DNA from 4 places in the Desulfosporosinus youngiae DSM 17734 genome. Region 1 is predicted to be linked to each of the others. Evidence: riboswitches for the same ligand, from Rfam matches in the RefSeq annotation. Region 1 holds a riboswitch; each other region holds the start of a gene.
What was found. A riboswitch is a leader RNA that binds a small molecule or an ion and turns the genes downstream of it on or off. The one in region 1 is predicted to bind molybdenum cofactor.
Positions count from the first base shown of each region.

Region 2: another riboswitch for molybdenum cofactor. It lies ahead of DESYODRAFT_RS09310 (molybdopterin molybdotransferase MoeA); the one in region 1 lies ahead of DESYODRAFT_RS16760 (molybdopterin molybdotransferase MoeA).
Region 3: another riboswitch for molybdenum cofactor. It lies ahead of DESYODRAFT_RS12680 (class I SAM-dependent methyltransferase); the one in region 1 lies ahead of DESYODRAFT_RS16760 (molybdopterin molybdotransferase MoeA).
Region 4: another riboswitch for molybdenum cofactor. It lies ahead of DESYODRAFT_RS17610 (hypothetical protein); the one in region 1 lies ahead of DESYODRAFT_RS16760 (molybdopterin molybdotransferase MoeA).

Region 1 covers NZ_CM001441.1:3,569,873-3,577,612, forward strand. The annotation lists gene DESYODRAFT_RS16740 (DNA repair helicase XPB) at 1-918, opposite strand, end outside; gene DESYODRAFT_RS16745 (class I SAM-dependent methyltransferase) at 1,226-1,828, shown strand; gene DESYODRAFT_RS16750 (choloylglycine hydrolase family protein) at 1,978-2,967, shown strand; gene DESYODRAFT_RS16755 (radical SAM protein) at 2,948-3,952, opposite strand; gene DESYODRAFT_RS16760 (molybdopterin molybdotransferase MoeA) at 4,424-5,719, opposite strand; molybdenum cofactor riboswitch at 5,916-6,050, opposite strand; gene DESYODRAFT_RS16765 (ABC transporter permease subunit) at 6,546-7,346, opposite strand; gene DESYODRAFT_RS16770 (ABC transporter ATP-binding protein) at 7,346-7,740, opposite strand, start outside.
Region 2 covers NZ_CM001441.1:1,988,170-1,995,909, forward strand. The annotation lists gene DESYODRAFT_RS28100 (hypothetical protein) at 1-29, shown strand, start outside; gene DESYODRAFT_RS09285 (hypothetical protein) at 236-829, shown strand; gene DESYODRAFT_RS09290 (helix-turn-helix domain-containing protein) at 1,510-1,818, opposite strand; gene DESYODRAFT_RS09295 (sporulation initiation factor Spo0A C-terminal domain-containing protein) at 1,970-2,185, shown strand; gene DESYODRAFT_RS09300 (hypothetical protein) at 2,191-2,400, shown strand; gene hydA (dihydropyrimidinase) at 2,661-4,052, shown strand; molybdenum cofactor riboswitch at 4,319-4,455, shown strand; gene DESYODRAFT_RS09310 (molybdopterin molybdotransferase MoeA) at 4,546-5,841, shown strand; gene DESYODRAFT_RS09315 (FecCD family ABC transporter permease) at 5,966-7,003, shown strand; gene DESYODRAFT_RS09320 (ABC transporter ATP-binding protein) at 7,000-7,740, shown strand, end outside.
Region 3 covers NZ_CM001441.1:2,746,801-2,754,540, reverse strand. The annotation lists gene DESYODRAFT_RS12690 (ABC transporter ATP-binding protein) at 1-269, opposite strand, end outside; gene DESYODRAFT_RS12685 (FecCD family ABC transporter permease) at 269-1,291, opposite strand; gene DESYODRAFT_RS12680 (class I SAM-dependent methyltransferase) at 1,324-2,361, opposite strand; molybdenum cofactor riboswitch at 2,465-2,594, opposite strand; gene DESYODRAFT_RS12675 (helix-turn-helix transcriptional regulator) at 2,755-3,714, shown strand; gene DESYODRAFT_RS12670 (hypothetical protein) at 4,111-5,154, opposite strand; gene DESYODRAFT_RS12665 (ABC transporter ATP-binding protein) at 5,144-6,175, opposite strand; gene DESYODRAFT_RS12660 (ABC transporter permease) at 6,184-6,990, opposite strand; gene DESYODRAFT_RS12655 (ABC transporter permease) at 6,995-7,740, opposite strand, start outside.
Region 4 covers NZ_CM001441.1:3,766,903-3,774,642, reverse strand. The annotation lists gene DESYODRAFT_RS17620 (aminotransferase class V-fold PLP-dependent enzyme) at 1-831, shown strand, start outside; gene DESYODRAFT_RS17615 (hypothetical protein) at 1,049-1,573, shown strand; partial or broken gene DESYODRAFT_RS27485 (DUF3102 domain-containing protein) at 1,664-1,774, shown strand; gene DESYODRAFT_RS17610 (hypothetical protein) at 1,978-3,516, opposite strand; molybdenum cofactor riboswitch at 3,615-3,748, opposite strand; partial or broken gene DESYODRAFT_RS27480 (LbetaH domain-containing protein) at 4,284-4,486, shown strand; gene DESYODRAFT_RS17600 (hypothetical protein) at 4,506-5,363, opposite strand; gene DESYODRAFT_RS17595 (hypothetical protein) at 5,411-5,776, opposite strand; gene DESYODRAFT_RS17590 (DUF4183 domain-containing protein) at 5,831-7,740, opposite strand, start outside.

The sequences.
Region 1 (7,740 bases):
ATGGTCAAAGCCGCCTCCCGCTTGCGTACGGTGAGTGAGAATCTGGTAAGTGGCTACGGTCACCGGACAGATCTCTTTTTTCTCCCCAGTGTACTCCCCCATTTGGGACGCTTCTAAGGTCGTTTTATCCCTTAACTCGCGCAGCCATTGTTTGACGGCACTGTTATTCGTCGTAAGAATCAGCGTTTCGCACTGTAATTCCATCATCACGCCCATACCAATAACGGTCTTGCCCGCACCGCAGGGCAGAACCAATACACCGCTCCCGCCGCGCACCGAACCTTGTTGATGAAAGGTCGCCACAGCCCCTTGCTGATAGGAACGCAGGGCAAAGGATTCTCCCTTAGGATTTTCGGTGCGCCAAGCCATCGGTAAAGGGTTGCCCTCGCTATAACCTGCCAAATCTTCAACCGGGTAGGAGAGTTTCATTAGGAGCTGTTTCAATTGCCCCCGTGCTTCCGGGTTGATCTCCGCTTGAGTTATCCCTAAATCTGGTAAATCGGCGCTCCTGGCAGGTTCATCGAAGGCCAGTAATAGTTTGACCTCTTTATGACGAATGATTTCCAAGAGGATGACCGGATCTTTGGCCGCCAGAAGGAGCTTATCCCCCTCCCGGACCAGCTTTACCAAGCCGTAGCGGCCCATAAGCTGTTGAATTTCCGTACGCACGGAATCAGGCAACGGAAATTTGCTGTAATTCTCCAGCCCGTTTAAGACATCTGCGACGCTAACCCCGCTGGAGGCAGCGTTCCATAAGGATAAAGGAGTAATCCGATACGTGTGGATATACTCCGGGCTTTTTTCCAGTTCGGCAAAGATGGCTAAGGTATCCCGAGCTTCTTCGTAAAGTGGATTATGGACTTCTAAGAGAACGGATCGATCACTTTGAACGATGACAGGATTTGCAGCGGATGGCATGTGTGTCTCCCTTTCCGAATAATTTGCAATAATTATAGCATAAAAAGCCGCACCAAAGGAGAACATCAGACAACAGTCTACCCTTATCGGGGCAGCCATGGACATGAACATCACACTAAGCCCACTACAGCCATGGCTTTTGGTGGTATCATCTAACTTCTTAAATGAAGTTAATGGAAAAAAACGTTTTTTTTAAACTTGAAAGAATATATAATAACGTAAGAAAGTTAAGAACGTTTTCCAGGGGATAGCCGTAAGGGTACACGCTAAAAGAAGACTATTTTTGGATTTGGGAGGTAAAAAGAGGATGATAGAAGAACAATTCAAGAAACTCTATAAAGCAGGCAATACTCCTTGGGATATTGGCAAACCTGATTTTAACCTTATTCAGACTGTAACTGCCATGGCCATAAAACCCTGCAAAGCACTGGAAATCGGCTGTGGAACGGGCAGTAACTCCATATGGCTTGCTCAAAATAGCTTTGATGTTATTGGGGTCGATACTTCGGAGATTGCAACTCAGAAGGCTTCAGAGGAAGCTTTAAACGCCAATCTCAAATGTACCTTTAAGGTGATTAACTTCCGGACACACAAAATTGAAGAAGCACCCTTTGGCTTTGCCTTTGACAGAGGCTGCTTTCATACATTAACTTCGGATGAAGAACGAAAGAACTTTGCAGAAAATGTAGCTGCCCATTTGGAAGAAGACGGCCTGTGGCTAAGTATCATTGGCAACGCTGATGAACAGCGTGATAACCCCGGTCCGCCCCAGCGCACTGCCAGAGATATTGTTAACTCCGTAGAGCCCTGCTTTGAAATTCTCTCTCTTGTTTCAAGCCGGTTTGAATCTAACCGTCCCAACCCGCCAAGAGCATGGGTTTGCCTAATGCGGAAAAGACGTTTTGCCTAAACAATCTGCATCAAGATCTTGCAAAAGCCACCCGTCGCTGGGTGGCTTTTTGCAAGGGCTGTGAAGGCCGGAATTTAACAGTCACCAACAGGATCATTCCGGCGTACAAATAAGGTATACTTACCAAAGAGTAAACGAGGGAAAAGCTAATGTGTACCGCAATGACGCTGAAAACTCAACAGGGTGAGATCTTTCTTGGACGCACCATGGATTTTTCCTATGTACTGAACCCACATCTTTATACGATGCCGCGCAATTACCAGTGGTCCAATGCCCTCGGGACGGTTTGTGTCCGCAATCGCTACAGTTATATAGGGGTTGGACAGACCATTCCTAAAATTACCTTTGCGGACGGCGTCAATGAAATGGGGCTTGCGGCGGCGGCGTTATATTTCTCTGGATATGCCAAGTATAGAGAGCCTGAATGTGGGGCACAGACATCCCAATTTGCAGCCACCGAACTTGTCAACTTTTTGCTCGGTATGTGCGGGTCGGTGGAAGAAGCGGCTTTTGCCCTGCAGTCTGTGCGGATCGTGGGAGTACCTGATGCGGTGACCAATTCCGTCGCTCCGCTGCATTGGATTGTCTGTGATAAAAAAGGACAGTGCCTGACCGTAGAACAGACAAAAAACGGCATGCATTTGCTGGCCAACCATGTCGGGGTTCTGTCCAACAGTCCTACTTTTGAGTGGCATATGGAAAATCTGCGCAATTATATGCGGGCTGCACCGCACCAACCGGAAGGAATAACCTGGGGAGAGCTTGTGCTGACGCCCTTTGGCCAGGGCGGCGGCACAGAGGTGCTTCCAGGCGGTTATACGCCTCCTGCCCGGTTTGTGCGGACTGTTTTTCAGAAAACCCATGTCCCAATTCCTCAAAACCGGCAGGAAGCAGTCGTGACAGGATTTCATATTCTGGAGGGTGTCTCCATTCCCCAGGGAGTTGTCCTGACGTCGCGGGGCACGTACGATTACACCCAGTACACGGTTTTTATGAATACCGCAACCTGCGAATACTTTGTCCGAACCTACGAAAACAGTCAGGTTTTTACCGCTAAGCTTTCCAGGGCTGAAGCCGAAGCCAAGGTTCCTGTGTCCCTCGGAAAGCTGGTGCGCCCGGCTACCTTCGAAAAGCTGTAACCTCCAGATTCATCCCTGCCAACACCCTTTCTATCTGCCTGCGCTTATCCACTACATAAGCGCCTTCACCGATCTCATAAATATCTATATCCGAAGCCCTTGGCGGTGCTTTTCGGGCAATGGATACCCCAAGCAATTGATTGCCACCCCCCGCCAGATACCAAAGAGGTATGTCATCCGTGCTGTTGCCTGCCGCCAGGCAGATCTCCGTATTGGGCAGCAGAATACGCGCCATAGCTGTGATCAAAGCAGTTTCCCAAGGTGAACAGCGGGGTCTGTCCTGATACGGAGTTCCCGGGAAGGGCATAAAGCGGGATAGACGCAGCTGATAGAGATTTCGGAACTGCTTCATAAAAAACAGATGGTCAATTCGGTCTTCATCCGTTTCGCCAAGGCCCAGCAGCATCATTGAGCGGCTGGGTATATCCGCCTCTTCACAGAATTGCAGCAGTTCACGCCACCGCCCCAGACTGTCTCCGGGCTTGGCGGCGGCGAAGACCTCCGGAGCGTTGGATTCCAAAGAGCTGGTAATGCTGTCAATACCCAGTTTCTTTAATTCCAGGATCGTTTCTTTCTGAAAGGAGGGTCCCAGATTGATTTCCAGCTTCAGTCCCGAATGGGCTTTAATCTTCCGCACCAGCTCCAGCAGCTGTTCGTCGTACCCTTCCTTCAGGTCTGTTCCCCCGCTGATATGGAACTGCTGAATCCCCAGGCCTTCAATGCACTCCAGGCCCTTAAGCAAAACATCCGTGGGAAACATAGTTTCCGTATAAAAGGTACAATAGGAACAGCGGGGTTTGACCCGGCAGGGAAAAATTCCCCCTGATCCCGAGGACCACCACAGGGCTTTGCCGGATACCCTGTCCCGGATTTGCGAGGCCAAAGCAAATAATTCATAGGCCTGCTCCGGATTCCGGGCCTTTTCCAAAACAAAAAGAGCTTGCTCCCGGGTTAACTCCTGCTCTCCTGTTAACTTAAAATCCATCTTTTTCCCTCTTTTCCTAAAGAAATCTTAACCTAAAATCCCGCATTTTTTATACCTACAAGAAGAAACGCCTTGGGGAATTCTGACCGGGGAACCACAGATTACACATAAAAAGAACGATAAGAGAAACCACAGATTAACACAGATTTCACAGATTAAGAAGGATTAAGTATAAAAAAATGGCGAAGATGCGAGTCAATGAAAGCGATAATTATTAATTATCTCAAAGCTACAGGATCAAATCGGCCTTTTATCAGCTTTGGCGAATATCAATTGCGTTACAAGCAATTTGTAGTTTAGAGCCAAAATATATTTATTCTGTGTTAATCTGTGTAATCTGTGGTTAATTAACTGAGTACCTGATTAGTCACAAAAATAATGATTTACAATTCAATTTGGGTATAATTTTTCACGGGTATCAAGGATCTTAATATTTCCGCCGGCTTCCCGGTCACGCCCGGAAAGAAGCCTTTAATCGGATTGGCGGCTGCGCCGGCGGACCGTCTTCTCCCCCCAGAGCAATTGCACCGTGGCCGGCTCCCCTTTTTTCATCAGGCGGTCTTCCGCCTCCTCTATCAGAATCCCCGTGGCATTGACAAAACAATCTACCGTGTCCCCCATCCGAACAGGGACAATCTCATAGCCCTCCTCCGTCCAGCTGAGAGCTACATGAGGATGATAACCGGAACGGACTCCGCTCTGGTAATCTGTGTGCAAGCGGGCTTTGATCTCCGGCCGCTCATAGCAGGGGCAGTGAAGAAAGCGTTCCATAATCGCCGGCAGGTATTGCTCGGACTGAGTCAGGGCCGCATGAGGAGGTGCCGGAATCCCCACTACGCATTTTTCCTGGATTTCCCCCAGCAGCATGGCTTTCCCGCCAGGTCCAAAGCCCATGCCCTGAGCCAGAATTCTGCCCAGCTTCTCAACGGCCTGGGCGGTATAGTCCCCATACTTGGCTCCGCTGCGGCCCAAGCCGCCGATCAAAATCAGAAAATCACAGTGGGGAAGGGCCCGGAGAATCGCCTGACAGATCAGCTCTTCGCTATCCCCTGCCACCGGTTCTGTCCAGGCTTCCCCGCCGCATTCCCGGAGAATCCCTTCCACGAGAATGCTGTCCGCTTCCACTACCTGTCCCGGACCCGGCCGACAGCCGGGCCCCACCAAGTCGCCGCCCACGGGAATCACGGCAGCTTTGGGTTTTTTCCAGACCGGCACCCTCTCCACTCCGGCAAAACGCAGGATAGCCAGATTAGCCGGGGTCAGGCGGTAATTGGCGGGGACAACCCGCTCTCCCTCCCGGATACTGGCCCCGGCCCGTCCTATACCTTGTCCCTGGTAGGGCAAGGCCCTGATTTCCGCTCTGCCGTCAGCCAAATGGCTGACCTGTTCCAGGGGAATCACGGTGTCAAAGGGCTCTTCCAGCACCGACCCCATAACCCGAAGGCGAAATTGATTTTCCGACAGCACCCGGCAGCCGCCGGCAAGCAGCTCTTTAACCTCTTCCCAATTCACCATGATTCCATCATGCTGGGCGGTATCAGCAGGAGGTACAGAGAAGGCCGCATAGGTTGGTTCCGCCGTCACCCGACCCAAAGCCTGACTCAGCGGCACAAACTCCTTGGCCAGATCAAACCTGACCCGTTCAAAGAGAATGGTCAGAGCCTCATCCCGGGAAAGGGGGGCTTTCTGCTGCCGGTGACAGCGTGTAGCACAGCCGGTACAGGTTGCGGAGGAACAGATAATTTTGTCTTGCTGATGGTTTTCCATAATTCCTCTCCTTTTAGCAAATAGTCTCTTACTTTTATCCGGCTTTCCCGCACTGTCTGGGCAATCCCATCCGACAGTCCGGGAGCGCCCAGGGAACTCACCTGCTCTTGTTCAGGCAGGATACGCAATAGAAAAACCGGCTGGATCAGGAACTAAACCAGCCGGTTAAAGAGCATGCTTTTTAAAAACAGATTTCTCTGTTTTTAAGCATCATCCTTCTCACAAGTGAAGGCCAGACTGTTTCCTGTCTAACCCCGTAAACCCTCCGGTTTAGGCTTAGTATTCATGGGAAGCTTCCTTTAGAATAAAAAGCTCGGATTCAATATTTAATTATTAAGACTTCCTTCCGCGTATCTCCAAACAGTAAGACTTTGCTCTCCTAAGGTTTATCTTGATTGACTACACTACATAACATAACATAAACTAATAAAAATATAAATAGCGTGATTTTTGTTTTATGTTATATTACCACATGAATCCTAAAGTCGCCTCGGGCGAGGGACTGCCCCGCCAGAAAAAATATCCTCCTTGCGTTTAATCCGCGCAGAAGGATATTTTCATGCTATTTGATGGTCACACTCATCTCTTTAAATGTTCACTGTACATTCGCACCAGATTAATCAGGTTATCTTCAACAGGCCTTGCTTCCAACTATATTATAACTCTGTCCCTCCTATATTTGGTCAGGAATTTAAATAGTATTTTCCGAAATTCGTCACTAGTGACGAATTTGACTCATAGTTGACTTATTTAAGATGTCTATAAAATGCTGTATAGGACATGTTCCTTGCATTCTGTTAAAAAACCGTAATTGCTTAAGGTCGGCTCAGATATGTAAATCCTTTTTGGAAAAAATAACGATCGCTGCGGTAAACAACACAACCGCCCCGGCAAACAACACGATCATCCCCGCAATCGCCCCGGCTTCTCCCGCGATTATCCCATTAGTGTCAAATAACGTGAAGAAGGTGGCGTACTTTATATTTTCAAGTTTTTCGTTAAAATTTGATAGCATCTGCAAGATATAGGCCAGCGCCGGAATTCCCGCGCCCAAGCCCACAGCGTATCGGTTGTCGCTGAAAATACAGGAACACAGGAAGCATATCCCGCCGATGAACAACTGCAAACTTAAAAGACCGGCGTTGAGCGCCAGCAGCTTCCCGATTTCAAGCTCTCCCGGGAAGGATGCCTCACAGATGATAATTTCCAGCACCGTGACAAACAGGACAAGGGCAAAAATTCCGGTCGCGATTACTTTCATCTGCGTAAATACGACCGTCCGGCGTTTTACCGGCGCGGCCAGAAGATAGGTCATGGAGCCCCTGTCCACATGGCGGGCGATTAGCCTGTTGGCGCAAAGTATGGAAAAAACCATAGGAAATATCAACAAAATAAAACCGTACAAATACGAGGACATAAATCCGATCATGGTGGCGGCACCCGCCGTCATGCCGACCGCAGCCATAATTTCCGGCATTGCTTTGGCATAATCATCCAAGAGGCTCATCATTTCCGGGTCAAACATTGAAATGATTATGGAAACATACATGGTTAACACAGCCGCAAAGATCAGCAGCATTTTCCAGCTGCCTTTCATCCCATATTTGTATAATGTAAAATTCAACATTATTGGACACCTCCGTAATACTGCATAAAGATTTCCTCAAGGCTCTGACTGGAAGCGGACAGGTTGACGACGGGATAACGGTTCAATACCGCAATAAATTCGCGGATATTGTGCTGCACCGTGACGGCGGCGCGGTGATGGGTCAACAGCTCGGTTGTGAGATTTTCCGCACAAAACTCCTCCGCAGCTTTAGCGTTTGCAAAGGTTACAATATATTTTTTGACCTGCGCCGCTTTCAGTGTCTCCACGCTGTCCACGGCGGCCAAACGACCGTCTTTGATGATCGATACCCGGTGGCAGGTACGTTCTACTTCCTCAAACATATGCGAGGACATGAGGATGGTTTTGCCCTTCGCCTTCTCCTCCAGGATCAGTTCTATGAATCGGTTTTGCA
Region 2 (7,740 bases), 1.6 Mb from region 1:
CAGAGAACTGCCGGACGCTAAAGGTTTAAAATTATGGATTTGAGGAATAGGTTTGTACTTTATCTATATAGTTTTTATATTTTGCACAACTTTTATTAAATCGCCAAGATTTCTTATGGGTAATAGAGGAAGGTTTTATATTTTTGCAGGAAATTTCAAAGAATGTGGAATAGTTTAGGGAAGTTAAGAAATTTTGAGCTCTATATTATTATTAAGGACGGAGTATTATCGATTTATGCGAAACCCTAATTTGGATAGAATGGAGAACAAATATTTTATCAGACAAGCATTTTATCATATAATTTCGAATTTTATTTTAATAATTATGGTTTATTTTATTGGCAAAGAGTTTTTTCCTAAATTAAGTGAAATTATTTTTACAAGTTATTGTTGGACTATCTATTTTTTAATTGTTCTTTATCTCGGCTACAGAAGATATAGGGAGCTAAAAGATTTTTCAAATCACTTTGATTTTATTTATAGTGAAGAACAATCTTATGCTAAAATGGAACAACTTGCTATTTGGGCAGAGACCTTGACTGAAATTCAAAAAACAAAATTAGATTTATTAAAATATTTTTCTCCCATTCCTTTACTTATTTTTATTTTAGGAGTTTATGTTAATAATAATTCTTCGATTAATAATAATATTAATATGTTTTCAATTGAATTACAATGTGGAGACGTTCTAATGTATTTAGGTATTGGGGTTCCAATATTTTATTATTCCTTTCTATATTCCACTTTTCAATCATACAGAAAAAGCGCAAGAAAAATGATGGATTATAAAGGGCAGTCAGTTATTTTAAAAGATAAGGGCTTGAATTAATAACCCGGAGTATATTCACTAAATGAGTCAATTTTTAAACTGGAGGCTCGTGAATGTTTGTTATTTGCTTTTTGTCCAATTGATTTTGTAATTCAAGCGTAAGCCTGAGAGCCACATCTGCACGGTAAAGTAGCCACCATGCCGGAGCAAGAGCCACACCTCCAAGGACGAGCCGTACTCCGAACTCAGTCTGCCGGAAGATGGGAGCACCCTCCGACAGACCGTAAATGTTTTATAAGCAGATCGTTAGCCCAGTGTGCAATGATCTTTCTTGACTGCTCATAGATGTCCTGTCTGTCCAACAATGCAGCTCATCCGGTTCTTCAGAGAATAAGCCAGGATTTCCTGTTTCGCCTGCTCTGCATGATGAGAGCCTCGGAACTACTCAGCATAAGTGCTATCTAAATCAGCTCTGGAAATCATCATGGAGTAGCCTCCACAATTTCCAATAGATCATAGGACTCCTGCGGGGTGAGGCAGCGAATGAGCCATTCATCCAGAATCAGATCTTTAGCAGGATTTTTTCCGGAATCACCAGCAGCTTAAATGAGTTGATTAAAAAATCGGCGGTTTTGAGGTCTGACTAATATTTTAGTCATCTCAAAATCGTCGATTTTTTAAACTGGAGACTGTGTAGAGGTCTGTTGACCTAAAGTAATGAGGCCAACGATGTTATAAGACTACTTTTTTAACCCTTTGATTAGCTCGTGAATGTTCGTTATTTGCTTTTCGTCCAATCGATTTAAGTCGTCAATGACCGCTTTTATTAAAGGAGGATTGCTTGTCCCCTCATCAAAGAATTCCTTAGGGGAGATGTTGAAGTACTCACAGATATAAAAGAATACTTGCATAGAGGGCATGGATTTCCCATTCTCAATATGATTAATATAATTCTCATTTTGTCCAATGGAAAGACTCATATCACGAGCGGAAACTTTTTTCATTGTTCTCAGTTTTGCAATTCGCTCGGATAAATATTTCTCATACATATTGGTGATCACCGCCTTGTATACAATATTGTACATTTTAATAACTTGTTATTCGCAACATCTAAAGTCTTATTTTGGTTGACATACAATTTATGAAGTTGCAAAATAAAAGAAGTACAATGTTAAATGGTGTGAAAGGTGGTAAGCTAACATGAATATGAGAAATATATATCGAAAAATTGCCAAAGAGCATGGCGTAACTGTTGCTGAAGTTAAAAGAGAAATGCAAGCGGCTATTGACCATGTCTACAAAAAAATTGATAAATCAGAGAGTGAAAAGATTATTCAGGAAAGTATATCGAGTAAGGCTGGAATCCCTACTACAGAAGAGTTTATAAAATCATTAGCCCATAAAATAAAAAGATAGGTATTATGAAGACCTGGCATACTGGTGATGAGATGGCATTGGAAGAGTGGGCCGGCTCGGGCAATGCAGAGTTCGGTGCTCAGGAATTCCCATCCTGGAGTGCCGAATCCTTTTCAGAGAAGGTTTTGGTCCGCGGCCGTGACATACGTTTAGCTTTTGCGGGGAGCCTAGCCCGGCCTGTCCGAGATTTGTACGCGCGTATGATTCTCGGATAAGCAGGATAGAGGGACTTCTCGCCTTCGCCGGATACCGGAGCGTACGCTGCATTTAGGAAAGTTCAAATTGAAGAGCTGCCAAAAGGGGGAGCAATGAATCGGCGGCCGCCCGACTTAAGCTGCTTACTTGACATCATGTGTCGCTAAAATTACTATATACAATATGAAAAATCAGGAAGAGAGGAATATGCTAAGATTCAAACTTCTGCTTAAACTTGTGCAGGCAGAATTAAAATCCAATTATACGGAGGTACTGAAAATTGCTAATCCAAAATGGAACCATTATTACAGACAAATCTTCAATAAAAGCTGATTTGCGAATTAAGGACGGCATTATTACAGAAATAGCAGCCAATCTTATACCGGAAAGCAACGAGGAAATTGTTAACGCCGGGGGCATGCTGGTCATGCCCGGCGGAATTGATGTGCACACGCACATGGATTTAGATGTGGGAATCGCACGGGCTACCGATGATTTTTATACCGGAACAGTGGCGGCCGCATGCGGCGGCACCACAACCATTGTTGACCACTTGGCCTTTGGCCCTGAAGGCTGCAGTATCCGGCATCAATTGGACCATTATCACACCCTTGCCGAAGGTAAAGCGGTCATTGACTATTCATTCCATGGGGTCATTGGACATGTGGATGACGCTATTTTGAAGGAAGTAGAGGAGCTTGTTGGCGAAGGGATTACCAGCCACAAGTTTTACCTTACCTACGGGCAGAAACTAACGGACCGGGAATTTTTCCTGCTCATGAGAAAAGCAAAAGAATTGGGAATTATGCTGACGGTTCATCCTGAAAACCATGATATGGTGGGTTGTCTGAAAGAGTTATTAATCGAACAGGGAAAAACTTCACCAATCTACCATGCGGTAAGCCATCCGGTAGAAAGTGAGGCGGAAGCAATAAACCGTCTGATTCTTTTTGCTCATGTGGCGGACGACGCGCCGCTGTACATTGTACATTTGTCTTGTGAAATGGGCTTGGATTATATCCGTCAGGCACGGCAGAGGGGGCAGAAAAACCTTTTTGCCGAAACCTGCCCTCAATATCTAGTCTTAGATGAAAGCCGCTACCGCGAACCCGGCGATGCCGGTCTGAAATATATTATGAGTCCCCCGCTCCGCACGACGAAGGACAACCAGGCTCTGTGGCTGGGTCTGCAGGATGGCAGCATTCAAACCGTTGCAACGGACCACTGCCCATTTTTCCTGAAAGGTGAAAAACAATTAGGAAAGGACAATTTTGCCAAGACACCTAACGGGGCACCTGGAGTCGAGCCGCGCATGGCACTTTTGTTCTCGGAAGGTGTGTCGGCGGGAAGAATTGATGCGCAGCGCTATGTAGAGATCACGTCAACAAATCCGGCGAAATTATTCGGGTTATATCCCCGTAAAGGAACCTTGGAAAAAGGCAGTGACGGCGATATTTTGATTGTTGATCCCTCAGTCGAACTGACTCTTACCCACGGCATGCTGCATGAAAATGTTGATTATACCCCTTATGAGGGTATCTCTCTACGAGGCTATCCATATATGACAATATCCCGTGGAAAAATCGTCGCCAAGGAAGGATGCTTTTTAGGGGAAAAAGGATCGGGAAAATTCATCAAACGAAACCTGCCTATACTCAGAAATATAAGATAGACATTCAATTAGCCCAACTTCCTAAAGAATGCAGGTATATATGTGACGTTATGCTGGCTAACTGTAAGGCACAATCCGGATATTTACAAATCCATCGCGTTGTTAGGAAAAAATTAAAAGTGTTTTTGTTCCTGTTGTGTTTTGTTAGTTTACGTTATAGAATGGTGCAAAAGTTTATGATATAGTATTTATATAGGTCTATGTTTCATGATGTTTATAAGTCTATGTTACGATGTTTATAAGTCTATGTTACATAGTAGTTACAAACAACATAGTTACTCCAAGCCGGGATGGTCCTAAAGGTTTCGCCCATGGACACCGGCCAGAACAGATAATGTTCTCAGGGTATGTTTGGAAACGAATATGCCTTCCGACTTTGAAAAGGAGTGAACGTGGGGGTTTATTTCGTATGAAAAAAAACTTCACTGCTTTTCAGTGAAGTTTTTTTTATTTTTATTATCACTTTGCGTCAGAAAGGAGTTTTAGGTTCTTCATGGAAAAAAGTGTAATCATACCACCCAAACCCTGCACAGAGGTATGCAACGACTGCTCCTGTCATTGCGTAAAAAAGATCGTTCCTGTGCCTACGGTAGACGAAGCACTGGAACTTTGGCTGGGGAAAATACCCCTGCGCGGAGAGAAGGCGGAGTGCATCCCTCTGGCGCAGGGATTGGGCCGGGTGCTGGCCGAAGATGTTTTCGCCAAAGTGGGTGTACCAGTGGCCACTTGCGCCGCGCATGATGGTATTGCGATCCATTTTGAAAAGAGCAAAGCTGCCTTTGAGACGGGAAGGCGAATTTTACAGCCCGGGGATTTTCACCACTGCCCCATGGGGTCCGCCCTACCGGAGGAATTTGACTCTATTGTCCATGGAGAGCAGTGCAAAATCAACTCCGACGGAACGGCCACCTTGCTGGAACTTCCGGTGCAGTATCAAAGTGTCAAAATCAAGGGTACCTATGTGGGGCAGGGGGAACAACTGGCCGGTGCCGGCGAAAAGCTGTCCCCCTCTCATCTGGCCCTCATGCAGTACACCGGCCACACCTTGGTTTCCGTGAAATGCCGGCCTAAAATTTCCATTATTCCCATAGGGGATGATCTGGTGCCGCCGGGCACCGTACCTGCGGCGGGTCAGTGCATTGAGAGTGACAGCGTCTATATCCAAGCCATCGCTGCCCAGTGCGGCGTCCAAAGCACGGTTTTCCCCATTGTGGCCGATGGGGGAGAAGCTATCGAGGCGGCCATTCAAAAGGCGCTGCCGGGCTGCGACATTTTAGTGGTAATCGGGGGCGTTGGTAAAGGGGAAGCCAACTACGAAGACTACACTCTTGAGGCCGTACGGAAAATGGGACAAATTGCCTGTCATGGGGTGCAGCTTAGTCCCGGCGGCAAAAATCTGCTCTTGGCACAAATTGAGGGGAAACCGCTGCTGGGCATTCCCGGCCCGCCTCACGCTGCTATCATTATGACGGAATATTTCCTGCCGCCGGTTATTGAATGGTACATGGGCTGCCTTTTGTATGAACGGCCGGTGATAGAGGCGGTTTTGGAGGATGATTTTCCCCCGCGGGGCGGCGGGTCCAGTATTTGGGAGCCGCGCGTTCATGTGCGCGGGACCCCTGGCGGATACAGCGCAGGGCTGGTAGGACGTATGGACGAGACGGTTGAAAACTTTATCGGGGCCAATGCCTCGGTCTCCGTTACAGGCGATCTGGATCAGTACCGGAAAGGCAGGAGGATCAAAGCTAAATTGCTTGTCAATGAGCGGACGATTCCTTCTAATACTTAGTGATTTGCCGCCGAAAACGATTTTTTCCCAAAATTGCCGATCCTCTGGAAAAGGTAAGAAATAATGATGAGATCGTTACTGACGAAATATTAAATAGGATTACGAGTTTGAAGGAGAAGTTAGATTGATAGGTAAGCGTGTGGAGCCCAAAAAGCAGGCCAAGCAGCCGCTGATTTTGCTGGGTATGGGCGTCGTCTTGTTCCTTATTATTGTGTTTTCCTTTACTTTAGGCCGGTATACCTTGAGCCTCCAAGAAGTCATCACCACCTTTTTTTCTCCCATTACCGGGTCGACGGTGGATGTGACCTTAAAAAATGTGGTTTTTCAGGCGCGGCTGCCGCGTATTCTGGTAGCGGTGCTGATCGGCAGCGGGCTGTCTGTAGCCGGCGCTGCCTATCAGGGTATTTTCCGCAACCCCATGGTGTCGCCGGATCTGCTGGGAGCCTCGGCCGGGGCGGGTTTCGGCGCGGCGGTTGCCATCCTGTTTTCCTTCAGCTATTTTGAAATTCAAGTCACCTCATTTTTCTTCGGCATCATCGCAGTGTTTTTGTCTTTCGGCATTTCTTCCGTTATCAGCCGCGACAGCAATAACGTTCTGTCGCTGGTCCTGACGGGAATGGTGGTCAGTTCCCTGTTCCAGGCCTTTATTTCCCTGATTAAGTACCTGGCCGATCCCAATAATACCTTGCCTGCCATTACGTTTTGGCTGATGGGCGGCCTTTCCTCCGTGGTTGTTTCGAAAATCCCGCTGCTTTTAGTGCCGATTCTCATTGGCGGGATTCCGCTGTTTTTGCTGCGCTGGCGGATAAATACCCTGTCCTTTGGCGATGAGGAAGCCCGGATGTTGGGGATCAACCCGAAACGCCTGCGGATTATTATCATCCTGTGCGCCACGATGATCACGGCGGCCTGCGTCGCCACCGGCGGCATGATCAGCTGGGTCGGCCTGGTTATCCCCCATTTGGCGCGAATGATCGTCGGCCCTAATTATAAGCGCCTGATTCCGGCATCCTGCCTGCTGGGGGGAGCCTTTCTGCTGGTGGTGGACGACATTGCCCGGAGCCTGATTACCTCGGAAATTCCCCTGAGCATTTTGACCTCGGTCATTGGCGCTCCGTTTTTTCTCTATCTTCTGCTGCGGGGGAGGAAAGGATGGCTATGATGTTAGAAGTAAAAAACCTATCCTGCGGCTATGGCCAAAAGCAGGTGCTGGAAAATGTCAGCTTCTCGGCGGACAGCGGCCAGATCTTATGCCTGCTCGGACCGAACGGGGTCGGCAAAACAACGCTGTTCAAGGCGATTTTAGGAATCATCAAGCTTCAGTCCGGACGGATATTGCTGGACGGACGGCCGCAGGATAAGCTGTCCATCGGCGAGATTGCCCGGCTGGTAGCCTATGTTCCCCAGTATCATACGCCCCCGTTTCCTTTCACGGTCCGGGAGGTGGTGTCAACGGGCAGGACGGCGCATATCGGACGCTTTTCCTCGCCGGGAAAACGGGATGAGGCCATCGTGGATCAGGCCCTGGAAGCGCTGCATATCACTGACCTGGCCGATCAGATCTATACCCAGATCAGCGGCGGGGAGCGGCAAATGGTGATGATTGCCCGCGCCCTGGCCCAGCAGCCCAAGATTATGGTTTTGGATGAACCCACCTCCAACCTGGACTTCGGCAATCAAATCAAGGTGCTGGAAGAGATCAAACGCTTGGCCGGGCAAGGACTTTGTATTGTGATGACCACCCATTTTCCCAATCATGCCTTTATTTGCCAGGCCACAGTCTTATTGATCCAACGGAACCGGGAAATCCGGATTGGCAGCAGCGACGAAATTATTACCGAACAAAATATCAAGGATGCTTACGGCGTTGATTCGCGCATCACTTCTGTTTTGGATAAC
Region 3 (7,740 bases), 820 kb from region 1:
GGGAAAGCCATGGTTGTAGCCTGGGGAACATAGGCCATCAATTTCGCTCTGTTTTTGGCGGATAATTTTTTTAAGTCCTGCCCGTCAAGCTCAATGCTTCCGCTCTTCATCTTATTAAGGGAAAGCAGGCAGCGAATCAGGGTTGTCTTGCCCGTTCCGTTGGGACCAAGCAGGCACAAAATGTCATGACTGGCCAACGTAAAGGAAATATCCTTCAAAATCATCCTGTCCGGGTGATAATAAAAACTTAGCCCTTTCACCGTTAACACTACGACCACCCTTTCCTGACTCTGGACAGCAATAGCACGAAGACTGGAGTGCCAACCAAAGCAGTGAGCACGCCAAGCGGCAGTTCAACCCCTTCGATCCCCCGAATAACATTGTCGATTATCAGCAAAAATGTTCCGCCAATGAAAAACGAAGTAACCGCCAGCTTAGAAAAACTTGCTCCGGTAAGCATTCGGGCAATATGCGGCACGACCATGCCAACCCAGCCGACAATCCCGCAAATACTGACTGCCGAGACCGTCATCAGCGTCGAACTGATAACAACTACCAGCTTCACCAAAGGAACATTGACTCCCATCGTGCGCGCCTCATCTTCTCCCGCCGCCAACACATTGATCTGACTGCGAAAAATATAGATCATGAAAAGGGATAGGGCCAGAGTCGGCAGCATGACTAAGACATCCTCGTTTTTGCCCTTGCCCAAACTGCCCATCAGCCAATAAGTAATGGTCGGCAGCGCGTTATCTGTATCGGCCAGGGTTTTTACAATGGAGAGCAACGACTGAAACAAGCTCGAAACAACAATCCCCGCCAAAATGAGCACGGTAATTGTATTCCCTCCAAATACATAAGCAATCGTATAGGCGGCCGCTACGGCGATAATCCCAAAAAGAAAAGCCAGCAGCTGGATCTGCCACCAAGAGGCATTGTTGATCATGGCCAGCGCCGCACCAAAGGCTGCTCCTGCCGAAACCCCTAAAATATCGGGAGATACCATCGGATTTTTAAACAGCGTCTGATATGAAGCTCCGGCAACCGAGAGAGCTCCCCCGACTAAAATTCCAAGCACAATCCTGGGCAGACGCACCTGCATAACAACCGTATCGAGGGTAGTGTCCCAGTACTGCGGTATATCGGCGAATTTAGAAAGGATGATGTGCAAAACCGTTAGGGGGGATATTGCAAATCGTCCAACCAAAAACGATCCAAAAAACAACGCTATGGTAAAGCAGACCAGCGCAATTATTTTCAATCTAAAGTAGTCATTGCTCTTAAGTCTCAAGGGTGAACTTCTCCTTCATCTTATCTATCCATTTACACATCTATTTGCACCCTCTCCATCTTTTGGCCCAGGTGCAGCTTAGATACACCATACGTGCCAGGTAGATCAGCTCTGCTGAACAGCTTAATTCCCGCCTCATTAAAAAACCGGCCGAAGGTTTCCACATGACAGATGGGATGCCCTAAGCTGTGTATGGCCTTGTCCAGTTCATTGATTCCGTCGGCTTCAGCTTCGCAGCCCGGACCACAGAACCAATGATTGGAAACCAACAGTCCGCCTGGCTTTAAAAGATTGGACATTTTCAAGAACATGGGCGATAGTTGCTGGCGATAAGCATAGAGTTTGTGGGCCATAAGAATCACATCGAAATCAGGCTCCGGATTGATTTCCAGAAGATCATCAACCTCATGGACCTTAACTCTGTCTGCTAAACCCTGATCCTCAATCAGCCTGGCAGTATGGGCGACCCGAAGCGGTTCCTCAATAATCAAGCCCTCTAAATTGATATTTTCCTGGCACAGGGCAAGAGTGAATAGTCCAAAGGAGCCGCCTATATCTAAGATCCTTTGGCTTTGTCGGAACCCGGGCCAGTTTACTACGTGACGCGTAAGAGCCTGAAGTTCCCCTGTTAACGGACGTTTGGCCATGGCCTGAATATATTCGGGAAAAACATTATCGTAACGCAATTCCAGCACCGGGTTTTTAGAACGAAAGAGGGGTAGCAAGTCTTTCCAATCAAAGCCGGCGGTTAAACTTAACCACTGGTATGTCTCTTTATCACGGGTCAGCAGGGTGCTTGTAATACCGGAATTCCTGTATTGATTGCCTGATTGCACGAGAAAGCCCATTTCAATAAGTGACTGTAAAAATCCCTTCATGAAAAGGCCATGCAATTTGACCCCCTGAGATATTTCCTCTCTCGTACTCCCCCCTATTTTCTCAAGCCAGTCAAACAATCTTGAATCGATGGCCGTTTTTAATATCTGGAACGATTTATAGGCCTTGATATAATTTTCAATGACCTCCAGTCCCTCGGGGATTTGCGTATCTGCCAACTTATCAACTGCCATCCTTAAACCCTCTTTCACCACATAAAACTTATTTTCGATTACCGCTCAACGGGTACAAAATGGCCCCACTCAAAGAAAGTGGAGCCACGCCAAATAAAACCTTACCAGGCCTGCCACCTCCTTTTCAAATGTGAAGGCATACCCGTTTCCGGTTACGCCCTGAGGGCTTAAAGCCCTGGCCGGCAACCATAGATTTCTCGTTAGGTTGATCAGGCTCGGAGATATGATTGATTAAGTTTTTAAATATAATAGGTTCGGCGTGTGTACTAGCTAACGTAAACTAACTAGACATAACAAAACCAAACTTCATTGCCATTATACAATATGTTATAATAAATAGGCAATATAAGATTAATTATTATAATATTCATAAATAATTTCTGGAGGTTCGCTATGGCTAATGATGTTTCCTATACGCCTGAAGAAGTCGCAGAAATCCTTAGGATTTCCAAGTTCACAGTGTATGAGCTCATAAAGCGGGGTGAGCTCATGGCTTACCATGTTGGTCGCAAGGTTCGTATAGAGAGTGCTGATATTGAGAGCTACAAACGAAAATCCAAAGGGCTCGCCCCCTTAGATTCCCCCGCAACAACCCCATCCCCCTCCTTTGCACCAACCCAGGGATTCAGCCACAATCCTTCTTCGGATGAAGGCTTAGTCATCTGTGGGCAAGATATCCTCTTGGACATTCTGACCCGCTATCTGGAAAGACAATTTCCGCAAGTTCATTTCCTGCGCCGCTATATCGGCAGCATCGATGGGCTGATGGCCCTATACCGCGGCCATGCCAATGCAGTTACTGCACACCTATGGGACAGCGATACCAACGACTATAACCTTCCCTATGTGCGCAGACTGTTGCCAGGTCACCCAACCTATATCATAAATTTGGTTTATCGAATGGAAGGTTTTTATGTTGCCAAAGGTAACCCCAAAAATGTAACCACCTGGAGTGACCTGACTAAACCAAAGGTTCGTTTTATTAACCGCGAAAGAGGGTCCGGGGCAAGAGTGCTGTTAGATGAACAGCTAAGGATTCTAGGGATTCGCAGTCGGGATATTGTTGGTTATGGAGAGGAAGAAATGACCCACCTTGCCGTAGCGAGTAAAGTCGCCCGCGGTGAAGCAGACGTTGGTTTAGGAATTGAAAAGGTTGCCATGCAATTTGTCAATCTTGATTTTATCCCGCTGCATAAAGAACGCTATGATCTGGTAATTCGCCAGGAAGATCTGGAGCGGACACATTTCCAGGCTTTAATGAGTATCTTAAAATCCCCCTCTTTTCGCAATGAGGTGATAGGAATTGGGGGGTATGACATATCTAGTATGGGAGAGATCATGGCCGAAATCTAGGAACGCCTTAAAAAAGGCAGCGAAGTCAGTTTAATCAAACTGGCTCCGTTGCCTTTTCTTGCACTATCAGACCCACATGCCGCTTTGCGGCACCACTGATGAGTGAAAATAGGTCCTTTGGGTCGGGCAGCTTCTCCCACATCCGTTAACTCAGCACTCCGAGGCTCGCCCACTCACCGGCGCGGGAGTTACCTTCAGCGGATAAGTATTCTTTGGAGATAGCCGCTTCGGCGAAACTGTATCCTACGCCGGTAGGGATTCCTTAAGGGATCACGGCTTCGGCGATACTCTCCGCTGGAGACTATCGTACCGGACATTTTCGTGCCAAACCTCAGGGCAGTACCTGATGTGAACCTGTGGCTGGGTGTATCCTTAAATACAACAACACTTATTTGCTTAATCTGTCGGCATGAGATTTTCCAGATTAAGCGGGACCATCGACTCGTCTCCCCGACGAAGACTGGTAAATCCGGCCTCAAAGAGCATTTTTCGGCATTCTGCCATGGAAGCTCCCCTGCCTTTAGAGGTTTCGAGGTTATTATCCCGGGGGTTGGCCCCGCTTTCAGCGGTTAGAACATTAGCTCCTGCTAATAACCCCGCTTGGTTAGGCTCATGTACGGACATATAACGCAAACTCTTCAGATTTAAAGTGGCTAAAGTAATGACCGCCACAATCTGGGCCAGTCTCAATTCCGTAATTTGTCCATGGACAGACAATGGAACACCCGGTACAGCTATCCTTCGCATAGCCGCATGTTGAAAACAGCCAAGTTCAATTCCAATGAAGAAATTATCAATAATTTCTTCATTGGAGTGCTCTGGTCCAATGGGTTCGCAGCAGGTATATAAATCGAGGCCGGCGGCAACAATGGCTTCCATGGTCGAACGCCTGACCTTCGGACTGAGATCTGTATCGATGCCTTCCCTCAGGCGATTAACATGATAAGCCCCTCTTACACCTGCTTTTTTTAATTCTTGCCAAGTCTTGATATCGGCATCCCCGATATTCACCCAGATCTGCGTATGATCAGGGATATTCTTTTTGACAATCTCAACTGAATTTAAAACGACATCCAGGTTATAGGAGTGCATTGTCATCAGGAACAGTCCATACAAGTCCCCTTGACCCGCGAATTCTTGTGCTTTCAAGGCAATCTCTTCATCCGTTGTCCTTCTTGGAGAAAACTGAGTATGCCCTTTTCCGAAAACACAGAACCGGCAGTTCCCCTCGCATTCCGAGACTTCGACCCCAATCTGCCCGATAATCACTCCGGAATTTTCCGACTTTTGCCTGGAAAGATGGTCCGCCACCGTCCTGATCATTGAGGCTTCCAAGGATGTTTCCTTGAAATTAAGCAAGTGGAGACAGTCTTCTTTCGTCAGGCTTTCATAATTCTGAACTTTATCCAGGATTTCTATCAGTCGTTGATTAAATTGCATTTTTTATCTCCCTTTTGTAGAATACCCCTTTAGAAAAATCAATTTCCAGATTAACCAGATCCCCGACAGTCAGCTCGACTTCAGGACCCGCTGTCACCCAAAAATCCTGATCCTGATAACGGAGCAGAACATTATACCAATCTCCTAAAAAGCTGACCGCTAAGATTTGAAAATCACCCGGTTTCGTTAAAATCCGGAGATGATTGGGCCTAAGCATCATCCGGTAAGGTCCATCCGGCAAGGACGCGGGGAACTCACCCAACATGCTCCGAAACATTCCTCCTGCAACCGTCCCTTCCAGATAATTGGTTTTGCCAAAATAATCGGCAATATAAGGAGATGCCGGAGCTTCATAAACCCTCTTGGCGAAGTCATACTGAAGAATCTGTCCATCGGACATAACCGCAATCCGGGCGGACATCAGCAGCGCATCCCGTTGATCATGGGTAACCATAACCGTTGTCATGGTTAACTCCTGATGGAGACGGAGGACCAATTCGATCATTTTTTCTTTAGTAAGCACATCCAGGCTGGTAAATGGTTCGTCCAGCAGCAGAATAGAAGGTTCGGCTGCAATCGCCCGCGCCAAGGCAACCCGTTGTTTCTGGCCTCCGGAGAGGGCATTAACTCGTCGTTTCTCAAAACCGATCATTTCAACCCTTTCCAGCAAACTCATGGCTTTTTGCCGCCTTAAGCTCTTCGAAATCCCCCTCACGCGCAGGCCGAATTCCACATTCTCAACCACATTCAGGTTGGGAAATAATCTCAAATCCTGAAAGACAATCACGGTCCCTCTTTTTTCTGGGGCCAGGGGCTGGGCATTCTGCCCCCGGATAAAAATCTCTCCGTAATCGATGGGCAAAAGTCCGGCAATGGTTTTTATCAAGGTGGTCTTCCCACAGCCGGATGGACCCAGCAGGGAGATAAACTCACCTTTTCGGATATTCAGATCAATTCCCTTTAAAATTTCTTTTCCGGATAACCGGACATGTAAATTCCGGATGAAAAGTTCATGCATCATTATCCCTCTTAGTTAAAAAAGTAAACCTCTTTTACCTGATAATATTTTTTCATTAAGGATTCAAAAAGGATAAAAACCAGGAGAGAGGTCGCTATAAATAAGATACTGTAACCGGAAGAGATCGTCCGGTCCCCGCTTTGGATATACGGAAACATCAGCATCGAAAAGGTGATCACCTTTCCTCCTCCGACTAAAAACGTTAAAAAGTATTGACTAAAGGAGATAATATAAGCCATACTCCCGGCGGCAATAATTCCGGGCATCGCCAGAGGCAGGGTGATATAGCGGAAGGTCTGAAAGGGTGTCGCCCCGAGGACCCGGGCCTGGCTCTCCAGCTTGTGCCCTGTGGCTTTGGTGACCTCCGTCAGGATTTTCATGGTATAGGGCAAACAAAGAATGATATGCACAATGATCACTCCCGGCACCGTGTCACTTAGGTTTAAGCGGATGAACAAAATCTGGATGCCCATCGCAAAGGCGGTTACCGGTACGATCACGGGTAAAAGAATGATAAACTGAATCAGACCCTTCCCCCAAAAATTATAGAAAGCAACCGCCCGGGCCGCAGGAATACTGATCAGAATCGAGGCCAGGGCTGCTGCCATCGAGATCAGAATACTGGAAAAGAGAACCCGCAGTGCGCCGGAATAACCGCCAAAGAATTCACCCCATACCCTGGCTGAAAGTGTCTCGGGAAGGAGGTTCGGCCAGGGCCAGCTCCCTGCGAAACTCCAGATCAGAAGAATTCCTAAAGGCAAAAGCACAGAAAAAATAGCGCTATAAAAAATGGTCTTTGCCAGGACCTTGAATGCCATATGATTAATAGTCTCCACCTGCCTTTACCTGCCGGTCTCCTTTGATAATCCGGTAATAGACATAGGTCAGCATGACCGACAGAACAACCATAACCCCGTTCAAAGCCATCGCATAGGGACGATGAGCCAGATCCGGATGGGTATATTCGAGATAGGCTAAAACGGGCAGGGCTTTCGGTGACGTCATTCCCAAGAGAAACGGAATCTCAAAGGCCCCGAAGGAGTACGCGAAAACCAGCAGAAAGGATGTGTAGATGGTAGGAAGGCAGAGGGGCAGAGTAATGCTGTGAAAGGTTTTGAATTTGGAAGCCCCTAGATTGACAGCCGCTTCCCCGATTGAACCATCGATCTTTGCCATGATGGTCACTACCATCATGATCACAAAGGGGACTTCCTTCCATAAGTAGGCAAGTATAATCCCCAAGGCATAGGGATCAAAGAGCAAGGCGGGGAATTGCTGGGGGCTTTGGACCCAGTTAAGCTGATAAAGGACACGCGAAATGATACCGCTCTGGGAAAAGAGATTAAGAATCAGGAGCGCCGCCGCAAGATGGGGCACAATGATCGGGACTTTAAAGATCTGAAAGATTTTCATCCGGGTGAACCCGCTGCTGACGGCCAGCGCACTGATCAAAACCCCCATGAACACGGCAAGTAATGATGAGACTGAGGAATAATAGAGACTCAGCCATAAAGAGGGAAGCAAATCCCCCCTTAAAAGCAGGGCTTGATAATAGGATAAGGTCCATT
Region 4 (7,740 bases), 200 kb from region 1:
AAGACTGCGGAAGCTCTGGAAAAACAAGGGTATGAGGTAACCTACCTCCCTGTGGACTACTATGGCCGGATAACACCGGAACAGCTGGCAGAGGCGATCCGGGAGGACACCGTTTTAGTGAGCATCATGATGGCCAACAACGAAATCGGCACTATATTGCCCATAAAGGACCTGTGTCAGGTTGCCCGTCAGCGGAATGTGCTTTTTCACACCGACGCGGTGCAGGCTGTAGGACAGGTGAAAATTGACGTTAGGGATTTGAACGTTGACCTGCTTTCCATGTCTGCGCACAAATTCCAGGGACCCAAGGGTGTGGGCGCCTTGTTCGTAAAAATCGGGCGGATTCTGCCGCCCCTGATCCATGGAGGAGGTCAGGAAAAGGGTTCAAGGGCAGGGACGGAAAATGTTCCTGGCATCGTGGGTATGGCCGCTGCCTTGGAAGAAGCCGTGGCAACCATGGCAGAAAAGAACCGGAAGGTTGTTGCGATGAGGGACAGGTTGATTCAGGGGATATTGAAAATCCCCGGCTCCTATTTGACGGGGGATCCTGAAAACCGCCTGCCCGGTATGGCATCGTTTGCCTTTGCGGGAATGGACAAAAAGCCCCTGGTAACCACCTTAAGCAAGGCAGGTATCTTGGCAAGCTCGGCAAGCGCATGCACTGCAGGCTCCATCAACCCTTCCCGGATACTGCTGGCAACCGGCGCATCGGAGTCCCTTGCTTATGGCAGCCTGAGGATTAGTCTGAATGAACATAACAGTGAAGAGGATATGGATTATCTGCTGGAAACGATTCCTTCAGTCATTAGTAACATGCGAAACGGGGATTGAGCTTTGTAATTATTTTCTGTCTTTCTAAAATTACAGTAAATATTGAATTTATATTTGAGCTAAACGCTTGTACAAGAAACCGGGGTATGCACAATAATATATAAACCTAAAGGAGGTAAAGGAATAGCACATCAAGGATGTTGTAGTCAAAACGAGTCGGTGGCCAAAACAATTATTTCAATTACCAAGGTCAATAAGATAAAGGGGGAAACATTGCTTGACCATAACGTTTACAAAATTCGCTGGATTTTGTTTTATTTTATTATCAGTGCTAAGACTTACACCCTTTATAAATGCAACTGGGAAGTGGTTGCTATATGTTTCGCTTGCAGCGTTTTTTCTAATATTATCTGACCTAATAGAGTTCTACATCGAAGGTATAGCAGTAAAGAGAGAGGTTAAACTGAATAAAACATTAAATCACCTACCTTCAGTCCTCCTTGCGGGTTCACTGATAGCTGTAATCGTTTTACCCTATCTGAAAATCAATATTCCTGTAAAACAAGTTAATGCATTGAGTGACGCTATTACATTAGTTAGCTTAGGTATCGCAATAGCACTAATTGGGTTCAAAACAGAAAGAACAAAAAAATCATCATTTGATAAAACTAATTCTATAAGGGATGAGATCAGAGAGTATATAAATTCAATTGAAGGAAAGCGTGTCATTGATGAGAGGATAAGCGAGCTATCGTCACAAGATACACAATCAATTGGAGTGCAAAGAAAAGATTCAAAGTAAGGGTTTGTTGCTGCTACTTATGCGGGCTGGGTTTACCTGAAAATTTACAGAAAATAGCCAAGTTGAGGTGTTTTTGAGTGAATTGACTTAAGTTTACTCCTTCTGGGATTATCGGAAGAGGAGCGGAAGGAATTCATCGCCCAAAACGATGTGGCCGGCATGACGAAACAGGAGCTCCAGCAGGCCTTGAAAGATAGGGAGCCAGGCCATGCAGGAGAAAGAGCAGGCCCTTAGGGTATTCGCCGTATTCCAGTGCAGGAAGGGTTGTGTACGGTTTTTTTATGGATGATCACTGAATAGATAACTCCCCATATAGCAATAGGTTTACGCTGAAAATAGACAAAATGGATGCACCTTACGGACGAAATTATTGATACACTTTGGAAATCATGATCAAACCCCCACTAATGAGCTGCTAATCTCTTATTTAATTCTTCAGCTATTTCTAATTCGACTAAATCGATATTTGTTTTACCAATATAACCTGCCGGAATATCATTTGCTCTTATGAAATCGACAGTTTTATAATAGGTTTTGTGGCTCATATATTTTGAATAAAAGAGAACAAAATCTATCTCTCCAAAACTTCTAAATTCAATCTTGTCATTAAAGCCATCTATCGTAAGAATTGTGGGAAATTTAGCCTTTAACCGTTTTCTCCAACTTGGGGTCCCTCCGATGATTAAGAGCTTCTTATTGGTGATAAACTTCGATAAATCTAATGAAGTCTCTGTGGGTAAATAATCATTTTTAAGATCGATGAAAAACTCCCGAAGTTGAAAAAGTTCCTGTCTATTTTTCATTTCAGTATTTAGGTTTATTTTAAGTTTATCGATCTTCTTATTTAGCTCATTAATTTGTGCTTCATAAAATCTGCTTTGCTCAGATAAGGCATTTTTCAGTTTAAACTCATAATTTTCAATCTCACTTTTTAGTTTTTGTGCCTGGATTTCAACAGTGTCTTTTTCTGATGATGCAATATCTAACTTCTCCTTAAGAGCTTTCAATTCGGAATATAGGGCATCTTCATCACTATAAGTAAGATAAAGTTCCCTTGCTCTTAAGTATTCATTAAGCAGCATTTTTACAATATATCCGGCACCGAATGATTGCACAACCTGAGTTTTATCAAATTCCGATTTTCTCGTAGTTTTTATAAATGCCAGCATAACTTTATCTAAATCATTTTGGTTAAGCTTAGGAGAAATGGAATCAACATCTAATTTATGGATTAAAAGGAGATTGCGTAAACAACTTACAATATTTTTTATCTCTTTATTCTTACTATAAAGAATATCTGAGGAATTTTTTATTACTCCAAGTTCATTCTTGACTATCTGTTTTACTTTGGCTAATCTATTTTCTCTTTTTAATTCACTTTCAATATCAGTATTAATAGGGTTAATGTTAATAAACAAACTTGCCACATTAAATGCGTTTTCCACAACTTGCAGGTTGAGTAAATTTTCATTCATTTGTTTCATGGTGTAAAAATATAAAACAATCAGCGTTTCAGTTAACTTGAGGTTTTTATTGGTGTCTTCTATTGCTGGCAAATTTTTTCTAAATCCATCGTAATTATTATTTTGAGCATGAATATATACATCTTTGTAATATTTCTTGATGAGCCGTAAGACCTTCACTTTTATCAGCTCGGATTGTTCGGCGCTTAGTAAAATACCCAAAGTTTTTTTAGCATAAATTTCTTGTTCCAAGTCACCGTTACTTAGTAAGACATGATTATATCCTGAAAAGTTTTTAGCGTTTTCAAAGAACATTAATTTATTCTGATTATAAATGGAAGCTATATCTTTTCTCATTTCCTTATTTAAAGACAATCCCACAGAAATAATTGCCATAAAATATTCTTCTGCATCATTTAGGTCAATATCATGATTCTCTGAGAAAAATTCCATGACTTGTTTCATTTTTATACTTGCCAATGAAATTCACCACCTAACAATTTTGAAATGCATTGGTACTCGAAAAAAATAAATGGCTCCGCCAATAGAAAGCGGAGCCATAACTGATTTTAAATCCAGTTGGCTTTAATCCACCTCCTTTTCAAAACGTGAAGGCATACCCGTTTCCAAGTATACCCCGAGGGTTCTAGACCCTGTCCGGTGTCCATAGATTGCTCTTTAGGTTCATCCCGGCTCGGAGATTCGTTTTTTAATTTTAAATCTTGAATTTACCGTTAAAACCAGCACCATTGACTGTTATCTGATTATCTCGGGAACATTCAAATGTTGGATAATAGCTTTGTTTGTTTATATTTAATATTGGTAAGAAAAATGAGGCTTATGGATCTGATTGTCGAACCTACGTAAACATGAATTATACGTTTCCTCTGTTATTATACTGCACAAAATTCCTGTTTATCAATGTTTTTATTAATTTTCGTGTAACACGCTTTTTTAAAGAACTAGATTGGAGAGGTATATTTTTATTGAGTCAGAAGATCCGTAAAACTGGAAGGAATGGAAAGCGGGAAAGAAGGCCAAGAATACGCTATATTGACCGACTCCATGACATTTATCCGGATTTTTTAGCAGATATTTCACTTAGCAAAAGATCGAATGATTTATCAATGTTCAAGAAAACCCTGGTTTCTAATACCATGGATTTCAGCAAAAATATCCTTATTACTCAGTAATAGGGGTGAAGCATATGGTTAAAAGTGAAAAAGAGAAAATGCTATCAGGCGTTTTTAGGACCAAATGTTCAAATCTATACGGTTGGGCATCCTACTGACCCCGCGGAGAGACAAATAATGTTTGGATTGGCGGCGGAACCATTATCTGCCCGGGAGTGACAATCGGAGATAACCTGACGATAGGCGTGGGGAGTGTGGTGACTAAGGATATACCTGACAATGTAATTGCCGCGGGTAACCCCTGCAAAGTAATCAAAAGGCCTCCGCCTAGGGCGATTAAGCTTCATATCCAAAAAGTGTCATTTGATTTTTGCCGGTGGTGCAGATTGCAACCTCTACAGCATCTAATTGAATCGTATTGCCCAGGCCCAGCCCGGTATGGCTTCCCACAAATGATGTCTGAAGATTATTTATTACGTCCCAGGGAGCAGGTGCCCCCAGTACTGCAGCGGTTATATCCTGTTCAAGGGGATTTGTCAGATAATCGGCAGTACCGATTAAGGAACGGCTTACCTGCCCCAGTCCGGTCCAGGCTGCCTGAGCATTGGGCCGCCAGGAAAAGATCATTGAACTGACCCCTACGGCAACGGTCAGACTGAGTCTGCAGTAGAATTTTATAACAACCTGCTCAATATCCAAATAATTAGACATTGCCGGAAGCAGGCTGTACCCTAAGATGATATTTCCTCCGGTCTGTGTAAGCAAGCCTGAGGCTAAAGAGGCAACGCTGCCATTATGAAGTCCCACGGCATTATTAACATTGGTGAAATCAGTCCTGCCGTTATAGGCTGTCTGAGTAGCTGTAACAGCCCCGGAAGTATTGCATTTTATTTGCTCATCAGATGTTCTTACCATAAGAGGAGTGTTTGGACTGAGATTATAAGGAGAATAAAAACTTTGACTTACCGTACTGAAAGGCTCTGTTATTCTGAGGGAAAGGAAATCATTATTTCCATTACTTAACAGGAGGGATACCGCCTGAGAAGCCGATGCTTGCACTGCTGTCAGACAGACGCTTTTCTGCGCCTCCGGAGTCCAAAGAGTTATTCCGCTGGTCAGGACGCCAAAGCTGGCATATTTAATCAGGTTTGAGTTTTTTTCAATAGCTGCTGGAATTTGCTGAGGACTGCTCATTAACCGGCTCTCCTTTGATTTTTTGACCTGGCCTTGAATGCCTGGCCTTATAACTCATACCCTATCAGGGTGACATTGACGGTTCCGGCAGCACTTGTGGTAACAGACACCGCTTCATCCGGATTAAAGCGAATAGGGGATAGGAAGCTTTCACTGCAGGTGGCCAGGCTGCTGGTAAGCATAATCGACATGAAAACAGAGTTGCTTCCTCTGTTTAGCTGAATGACCACCGGAACAGAGGCAGAAACCTGCCATGCCGTCATGAATATGCTTTGGCCGGAAGCCGGTGTCCAAATCGTTGTATTGGTTTGAGCGGTAGTGAATGTCCGGAAGAAGACGATATCGGACGGATATTCTCTTGTAACCAAGGGCTCTTCTAAAACAATACTCATGAGTCTGGTTTGATCGCCCATAAGAAAACTCCTATAGCACATATTTTTATCATAATTAATTATATGACACGTTGTTTATAGCGTGACCAGGCCAAGGCCGGCAGAGGATAAAGAAACAAACTGGATGGATATAGGTACTCCAGGCTTTGGCAGGCACGCAACTTCCAGGATAAGGAGTCCTTTTTGGAGGGTATAATTTTTTTCAGGCTGAATAACTCCATTGATAAACAGCATTTGATAAGAAGTTTGCCGGGGGTCAAGTATTCCCTCATCTCCATACATCATTATTTCATCCTCATTCGTATACACTCTTTCCCCGCCGGCAAAGGCATTGAATTGATAGATTGCCGCCTGCAAAAGGATATCGTTTTTATTCTTTATGATTAAGGATTCAAGAATAATGGGCACTCCCGTTGACGGAGGGCTTTGGGTTGTTAAAGTTAAAAGCCCTTCCGCTACGGTATAATTGATCTGAGGCTGCAGTACCCCATTAACATAGAGGTTAAAGAAAGAGACTTCAGCAGGATTGGGGATACCGTTATCACCGTAGATAGTTAACTCGTCAGCATTCGTAAAGGATGTCCTGACTCCATCGGAAATAGCATTGTATTGAGACTTCTCTCCCTTAAGAAGATGATCTTCAGCCTTAAAAGAGCCTGTGATTTCCGCGCTCAAAACAATGGTGTTATTGGCATTTAAAGTCCCGATATCCCAGATAATTTGACTGCCCTTTGGGGAGACGGTGCCTTGGGAAAGGCTCAGGATATTCAGATTAAGCAAAGTATCCAACAGTAAGGTATCCGTCAGGAGAACCTTGCTGACCGGACCATAGCCATTATTCGATACTCTGATTTCTGTTGTCCAGGTAAGCACCCCATGGGGCGGCACTTCCAGAGGTCCTGAGACAATGTATTTTTCAATCGTCAGGCTGCCGAAGATTTGGGGACAGGGGATGCGGCTCGTAACCCGGGCTTTAACCGTTGCCTTTACACGGGTGTTTTGCGGCCAATGCTCAGGCAGCGGCGGATAGAAATCAGCATGAACAAAGGCCTCTTCCCACTCAGGCAGTTCGGGAAAAAATCCATAGCTGGGTATTTGTAAGGATACCTTGCCCACGGCCCGGATAAGCATAAAGACACCGACAGAAAAATGCAGGCGTCCGTCACAGCTTTTGGGAGTGTTGAGAAGCTTTGAACGGGTTTCCACGGCAATACTGTAGGAAAACTCATCTCTGGTTTCCGGCATAAACATAATGATGTCGCTGACGATATCGGGTAAGCTGCCTTTGCTTCGGGTATTATCGGCAGTGACGATCTCAAAGGGTATTTTCAGGAGGAATTGAACTCGCCTGAAATGAACCCTATCCTTTATAGCGTTTATCTTTAGGCTGTTTTCTGTAATAAAGCCCGGTTTAAAGAGAATACTCTGAAAGCCGCCGGGAAGATCGACAACGATATCTTCAAAACAATGTCTCAGCTGATACTGGGAAAAAACTTTGTCCACAATCACACAAGCCTTGACATATTCTAAAACACGGAACGAGGCTCCGGCAGCAATGCCTGATATCAGGCAGGAATTTGAGCTCCATCCCGTGGCAATCCCTCTGCAGAGGGAACGGAGTCCGGCAGTGCGGAAAATACCTTCAGCTTCAAAAACCGCCCGTAAGGTCTCTCCGGGTAAAAGCTCTTCGAGATTCCAGACAATAGTACCGGGGGAGATGGAGATTTCTCCCGAAGATACGGAAGCAGTTCGGATATCATCGGCTTCATCAAAGAGGAGATAAGCGATTGCGATGATATGAGTGATAACTTCAGAGGTAAGGTTTGTGATTTCTAAAGAGAAACGCCATTTTTTGGCGATCCCCAAGGAACAGGTTAAAGGGTTATTTAAGACAGTGACCTGCAGCAGTAAACCCTCTTCTGCCGGGTTGGCTGCCGGAAAGACCACGATTTGAAAGTCCTGAGAGCGATTGGTGAATAGTTTGC